Kaistia algarum: one gene and its partner. Each later gene encodes a partner of the first gene's protein in a complex. Links are inferred from orthologs where the notes say so. Each region holds a gene or a part of one and is shown on either strand. Other genes may lie near its edges. The genes, in order: groL and metK.

The links.
Region 2: the proteins of groL (region 1) and metK are in contact, whole or in part, in a cryo-EM structure (PDB 8P4O), measured with the Escherichia coli proteins. The link is inferred for Kaistia algarum from one-to-one orthologs.

The regions. Positions count from the first base shown.
Region 1 is NZ_JAPKNJ010000001.1:563,531-566,793, forward strand. Bases 284-3,231 are described here. They hold groL (chaperonin GroEL), read right to left. Parts: upstream 2,604-3,231; coding sequence 963-2,603; downstream 284-962. Other genes in these bases: OSH05_RS02910 (DeoR/GlpR family DNA-binding transcription regulator), read left to right, coding at 284-897; groES (co-chaperone GroES), read right to left, coding at 2,662-2,976; OSH05_RS02925 (lysophospholipid acyltransferase family protein), read right to left, coding at 3,154-3,231. Also shown: OSH05_RS02905 (DUF4406 domain-containing protein), read right to left, coding at 1-30; more of OSH05_RS02910, read left to right, coding at 142-283; more of OSH05_RS02925, read right to left, coding at 3,232-3,263.
Region 2 is NZ_JAPKNJ010000001.1:1,995,988-1,999,213, forward strand. The notes cover bases 195-3,105. They hold metK (methionine adenosyltransferase), read right to left. Parts: upstream 2,290-3,105; coding sequence 1,099-2,289; downstream 195-1,098. Other genes in these bases: trmB (tRNA (guanosine(46)-N7)-methyltransferase TrmB), read right to left, coding at 404-1,102; OSH05_RS09685 (helix-turn-helix domain-containing protein), read right to left, coding at 2,484-2,897; lnt (apolipoprotein N-acyltransferase), read right to left, coding at 3,044-3,105. In the rest of the region: more of lnt, read right to left, coding at 3,106-3,226. UniProt on the Escherichia coli protein: Catalyzes the formation of S-adenosylmethionine (AdoMet) from methionine and ATP.

The DNA of each region.
Region 1 (3,263 bases):
ACGATAGGGTCCGGCGACCAGAATCACCATGGGTTCGAATGGGCTCATCATGTCTTGATTCCTCACGATATTTCATGGACTGACGATCAATCATGCAATATCGTGTTATTTCATGCAATATCGTGCAGTCGGAGATTTTTCATGATGACGGTTGAGCGAAAGCGGCTTCTTCTTGAAATCCTCAAGCGCGATGGCCGTGTGGTCGCCAAGGCCGTCAGCGGCGAGCTTGGTCTCTCCGAGGACACGATCCGGCGCGATCTGCGCGAATTGGCGAGCGAAGGCCTGCTGACGCGGGTGCATGGCGGCGCGTTGCCGGCCTCGCCGGGCATCGTCGACTTTTCCGGCCGGCGGTCGATCGAGCCATCGGGCAAGCAGGCGATCGGCCGAGCGGCCGCGGCACTGATCGAGGATGGGCAAGTGGTCGTCCTCGACGGCGGCACGACAGCGATCGAGGTTGCCCGCCACATTCGGCCCGACCTTCGCGCCACGATCGTGACGCATAGCCCCAGCACCGCGGTCGAACTGGTCCCGTTTGCCGGCGTCGAGGTGATCCTGATCGGCGGACGTCTGTTCAAGCATTCGGTCGTCACGACGGGCGCCGACGCGATCGATTCGATCCGGCGCATCCGCGCCGATCTCTATTTCCTGGGCGTGACGGGCATCCATCCGGAGGCCGGACTCACGACAGGCGACTATGACGAAGCCGGCATCAAGCGGGCCTGGATGGCGCAAGCGGCGGAGACAGTAGCGCTCGCCTCGCGAGACAAGATCGGAACCGCCGCGCCTTTTCTGGTGGCACCCATCGGCGCGCTGGCCGGCATCGTCACCGAATCGGACGTCAGCCCAGACTTCGTGCAGATGATGGAAGCGCAGGACATCGCGGTGACCAGGGCCTGAACCGATCAAAAAGAAAGGGCGCGGCTTGCGCCACGCCCTTCCGATATCTTGGAGTTGGCTTGGACTTAGAAGTCCATGCCACCCATGCCGCCGCCGCCCGGCATCTGCGGAGCGCCCGACGAGGGCTTCGGCAGATCGGCAATGAGGGCCTCGGTGGTGACGATCAGCGAAGCGACCGAAGCCGCATCCTGCAGCGCCGTGCGCACGACCTTGGTCGGGTCGATGATGCCGGCGGCAACCAGATCGACGAACTCTTCGCTCTGGGCGTCGAAGCCGAACGTGTCCGACTTGTTCTCCAGAACCTTGGAGACGACGATCGAGCCTTCGACGCCGGAATTCTCGGCGATCTGGCGGATCGGAGCCTCGAGCGCGCGGAGCACGATCTTGATGCCGGCTTCGATGTCCGAATTGTCGGACTTCAGCTTCTCGACGGCCTTCTTGGCGCGAAGGAGAGCAGCGCCGCCACCGGGGACGATGCCTTCTTCAACAGCCGCGCGGGTCGCATTGAGCGCGTCGTCGACGCGGTCCTTGCGCTCCTTGACTTCGACTTCCGTCGAGCCGCCGACGCGGATGACCGCGACGCCGCCTGCGAGCTTGGCGAGACGCTCCTGGAGCTTCTCCTTGTCGTAGTCCGACGTCGTCTCTTCGATCTGAGCCTTGATCTGACCGACGCGGGCTTCGATTTCCTTCTTCTTGCCGTTGCCGTCGACGATGGTCGTGTTCTCCTTGGAGATCGTGACCTTCTTCGCGCGACCGAGCATGGCAAGCGTGACGTTCTCGAGCTTGATGCCGAGGTCTTCCGAAATCACCTGGCCAGCCGTGAGGATGGCGATATCCTCGAGCATGGCCTTGCGGCGATCACCGAAGCCCGGAGCCTTGACGGCCGCGACCTTGAGGCCGCCACGGAGCTTGTTGACGACGAGCGTGGCCAGAGCCTCACCTTCGACGTCTTCCGAGATGATCAGGAGCGGCTTGCCCGACTGAACAACAGCCTCGAGCACCGGCAGGATCGCCTGCAGGTTCGAAAGCTTCTTCTCGTGCAGGAGGATGTACGGATCGTCGAGCTCCGTAACCATCTTCTCGGCATTGGTGATGAAGTAAGGCGAGAGATAGCCGCGGTCGAACTGCATGCCCTCGACGACTTCGAGCTCGGTCTCGGCGGTCTTGGCTTCCTCGACGGTGATGACACCCTCGTTGCCGACCTTCTGCATCGCCGAAGCGATCATCTGGCCGATTTCCTTCTCGCCATTGGCAGAGATGGTGCCGACCTGAGCGACTTCCTCGGAGGTCTTGATCTTCTTCGAGCGCTTCTCGAGATCGCGGACGGCCTCGGCGACGGCGAGATCGATGCCGCGCTTCAGGTCCATCGGATTCATGCCGGCCGCAACGGCCTTGGCGCCTTCCTTGACGATCGACTGGGCGAGAACGGTCGCCGTGGTCGTGCCGTCACCGGCCTTGTCGTTGGTCTTCGAGGCGACTTCGCGCAGCAGCTGCGCGCCGAGGTTCTCGAACTTGTCCTCGAGCTCGATCTCCTTGGCGACGGAGACGCCGTCCTTGGTGATGCGGGGCGCGCCGAACGACTTCTCGATCACGACATTGCGGCCCTTCGGACCCAGCGTGACCTTGACGGCGTTGGCGAGGATATCGACGCCGCGCAGCAGCTTTTCGCGCGCATCGGCAGAGAACTTTACTTCTTTAGCAGCCATGTGGCCTGCTCCCTTTGTTTGCTAACTGGGCAATAAAAAACCGCGTGAAGGGATACCCTTACGCGGCCTTCTTGCCGGCAGCCTTGGTGTCGATCACGCCGAGAATGTCGGATTCCTTCATGATCAGCAGATCTTCACCATCGATCTTCACTTCCGTGCCCGACCACTTGCCGAACAGGATGCGATCACCAGCCTTGACGTCCAGGGAAACCAGCTTGCCGGCATCGTCGCGGGCACCGGGGCCGACGGCGACGACTTCGCCTTCCTGCGGCTTCTCCTTGGCGGTGTCCGGGATGATGATGCCGCCCTTGGTCTTCTCTTCGCCTTCGAGGCGACGGACGACAACGCGGTCATGCAGAGGACGGAAACCCATCTTTCTTCTCTCCTCGCGTAAGGCCACCTCTTCGGGCGGCCTCGTAAGTGATGTGTTAGCACTCACTTGTGCCGAGTGCTAACAGGCATAGTGCATCTAGGAGCGGGCCTGCTTCCTGTCAAGGCGCAGCGAGAGGGGCGGCTAAAATTCTCTTCCCCAGGGATGCGTCGCCGCGGCTCACATCCAGTCCGCCGAGGGCGTCTCGCCGGCCAAGGCGTCCACCGCTGCCTCCAGACGGGCGACGAACCCCTCGCCGGACCCCGTCATAGGCTCGCCAACAACGACAT
Region 2 (3,226 bases), 1.4 Mb from region 1 along the record:
CACTCTCTAACGAACCGATCGTTTGAGATGAATGACAAGCGCTATAGGCCGAGACGCGCTCAAATGCAAGCGACCCGAAAGCTGGGGACTTTGAAATGATCCGATGGCGCCTGTGACAGCGTTCACTGGCGCGTCATGCGGATTATTCTAATTTGAGCAGCGTTTCGTAACGATTCGCAAAGCATGCCGGGATAGTCCTTCGTCGACCGGCACCCCCTCCTCCCTAGAGTTGCGTAACCGATGCAGTCCGTTCTCATCCGCTTCGTCGCTTTCCTGCTGCTCTCCGTCGCCGGCACCTGGATCCTGGCGCTGCCCTATCTGGTGCAGAACTAGAACTGGGCCAGGGTCCGCTTGCTTCCTGGCGAGCCGGTTCCCCGTTGGCTTGGACGCCGTCGGAGTGCTGTCAGCGCCTCTTGAAGGTCAGATAGGTTCCGCGCCGACCCTCGCGGATCGCTTTTGCCTCATAGCGCGTGCCGGGCCAGCCCGGGAAAGGCGTGCGCCAATCGTCCGCATCCTGGGCCAGCCACTCGAAGGCGGGGGCGTCGCGCAGATGCAGCAGCGTCCATTCGACATAGCTGTCGATGTCGGAAGCGAAGCGGAACAGTCCCCCGGGCTTCAGGACCCGAGCAAAGCGCTCGACATTCTTTGCCGAAACGAAGCGCCGCTTCCAGTGCTTGAACTTCGGCCATGGATCTGGATAGAGCAGATCGATTGCGGCGAGGCTCTCGGACGGCAGCCAATCCAGCAGTTCCGCGGCGTCCCGGCTGAAGAGACGCAGATTGCGGACGCCGCGTTCCTCGATCGCGGTGGCCGCCTTGGCCATCCCGTTCAGGAACGGCTCGACGCCGATGCGGCCGATCGCGGGTGCTTCGACCGCACGGTGGAGGAGATGCTCGCCGCCACCGAAGCCAATCTCAAGTACCACTGAACCGACGGGGACCTCGAACAGTTTTTCGAGCCGCTCGGGCGGGGGCTGCGATAGATCGAGTTCCAGGCGGCCGAGCACGCGTTCCAGCGTGTCGGCACGGCCGGCACGAAGCGTATGACCCTTGCGGCGCCCGAAGAAGGAATCGCGGCGCTGACCGATTTCCGTGTCGCTCACAGCGCCTTGCGAAGCCGTTCTGCGAGATCCGTCCGCTCCCACGAGAAGCCGCCATCGGCCTCCGGCGGGCGGCCGAAATGGCCATAGGCCGAGGTGCGGGCATAGATCGGCCGATTGAGATCGAGATGCTCGCGGATGCCGCGCGGCGACAGGTCCATGACCTCTGCCAGCGCCCTTTCCAGCTGCGCTTCCTCGACCTGCCCCGTGCCATGCAGATCGACATAGATCGACAGGGGCTGCGACACGCCGATCGCATAGGAGAGCTGGATCGTGCAGCGGCCGGCGACGCCGGAGGCCACGACATTCTTGGCGAGATAGCGCGCCGCATAGGCAGCGGACCGGTCGACCTTGGTCGGATCCTTACCCGAAAACGCGCCGCCGCCATGGGGAGCCGCGCCACCATAGGTGTCGACGATGATCTTGCGGCCAGTGAGGCCGGCGTCGCCATCCGGGCCGCCGATCACGAACTTGCCGGTGGGATTGACGTGCCAGATCGTCGACGGCGAGATCCAACCTTCGGGAAGCGCTTCGCGGATATAGGGTTCGACGATCGCGCGGACGTCATGCGAGGTCAGGTGCTCGTCCAGATGCTGGGTCGAGAGCACGATCTGCGTCACCTCGACCGGCTTGCCATCCTCATAGCGAACCGTGACCTGGCTCTTGGCGTCCGGGCCGAGCGCCCGCGTCTCGCCGGTGCGCCTGGCTTCCGACAGACGCTTCAGGATGCGATGAGCATAGAAGATCGGAGCCGGCATGAGCTCCGGCGTCTCGGAGCAGGCATAGCCGAACATGATGCCCTGATCGCCGGCGCCTTCATCCTTGTTGCCGGCGGAATCGACGCCGACCGCGATATCGACCGACTGCGCGTGCAGATGCACGTCGATAGCGGCCGTCTCCCAATGGAAGCCGGCCTGCTCGTAGCCGATGTCCCGGATCGCGAGCCGTGCCGTGTGCGCGACGAAGTCGCGTGTGATCGCCGAGGGGCCGCGCGTTTCGCCCGCGATCACGACGCGATTGGTGGTCGCAAGCGTCTCGCAGGCGACGCGCAGATGCGAAGGATCCCAGCCCTGTTCCGGTCCGATCCGGAAAAAGGCATCGACCACTTCATCGGATATTCTGTCACAGACCTTGTCGGGGTGGCCTTCGGAAACGGATTCACTCGTGAACAGATAGGACGTCCTGGACACTTAGAAAGACCCCGCACAAGGTTCGGCCGGGTCGTTCACCCTGGCAACAGACGAACGCTTTTAACCCGATCATTCTATCGGTCAAGCGAGATTGCCGCGGTTTCCGGAAGATTGCCTGCAGCCGAAACGGCGTTCCAACGCGGCCGCAAGCCCCGCAAAACGTTTGCGCCAGCCAATACTCCGCCCGGCTCCGTTCAGTCGGTCGCTTCCTCGCCCGCAATCGAACGCACGAGTTCGACGATGCGCCGGCGCACCTTGGCATCCTTGATGCGTACAAAGGCCTTGTTGAGCTGCAGCCCTTCGGCGCTGGCGAGAAAATCGGTCACGAAGGCCGCAGGACGGGACTCGGCAAACCCAGCTTCCGTCGAAGCCCCCGGAGCATCCTCGAAGAAGAAGGAAACCGGAACCTCCAGAACGGAAGCAATGTGCTGGAGCCGGCTCGCGCCGATGCGGTTGGTGCCCTTCTCATATTTCTGGATCTGCTGAAAGGTGATGCCGAGGCTCTCGCCCAACCGTTCCTGGCTCATGCTCTGCATCATGCGTCGAAGACGCACGCGGCTTCCAACATGGATGTCGATCGGGTTGGGCTGCTTCTTATTGACCATCAAGGGCTCACCTATAAAAACGGGTATGCGCGAGCGAGGACGGATCCAATCCTACCTCTACACGTGTCGAACAACAGTCTCGGTCCATCGCTTTTGCGGCGGTGGACGTAAGCCCCACGGCGTCAAAATGAAGCCCATCCGACATGCTGTCAATTGCGACGTTTAGTTCTAGTGAAACTTCCAGTAGCCGCAACGGCTGCGGACAATAGGCATAACGCAAGATAGACTGCATCACCAAACCGTGAATAGATCGTCTGGCTCAGCGGCTTCGGCAGCGGCCCGTCTACGATCCCCGCCTCCCCGACTTCGCGCCGGGCCAGGATCCGACCATA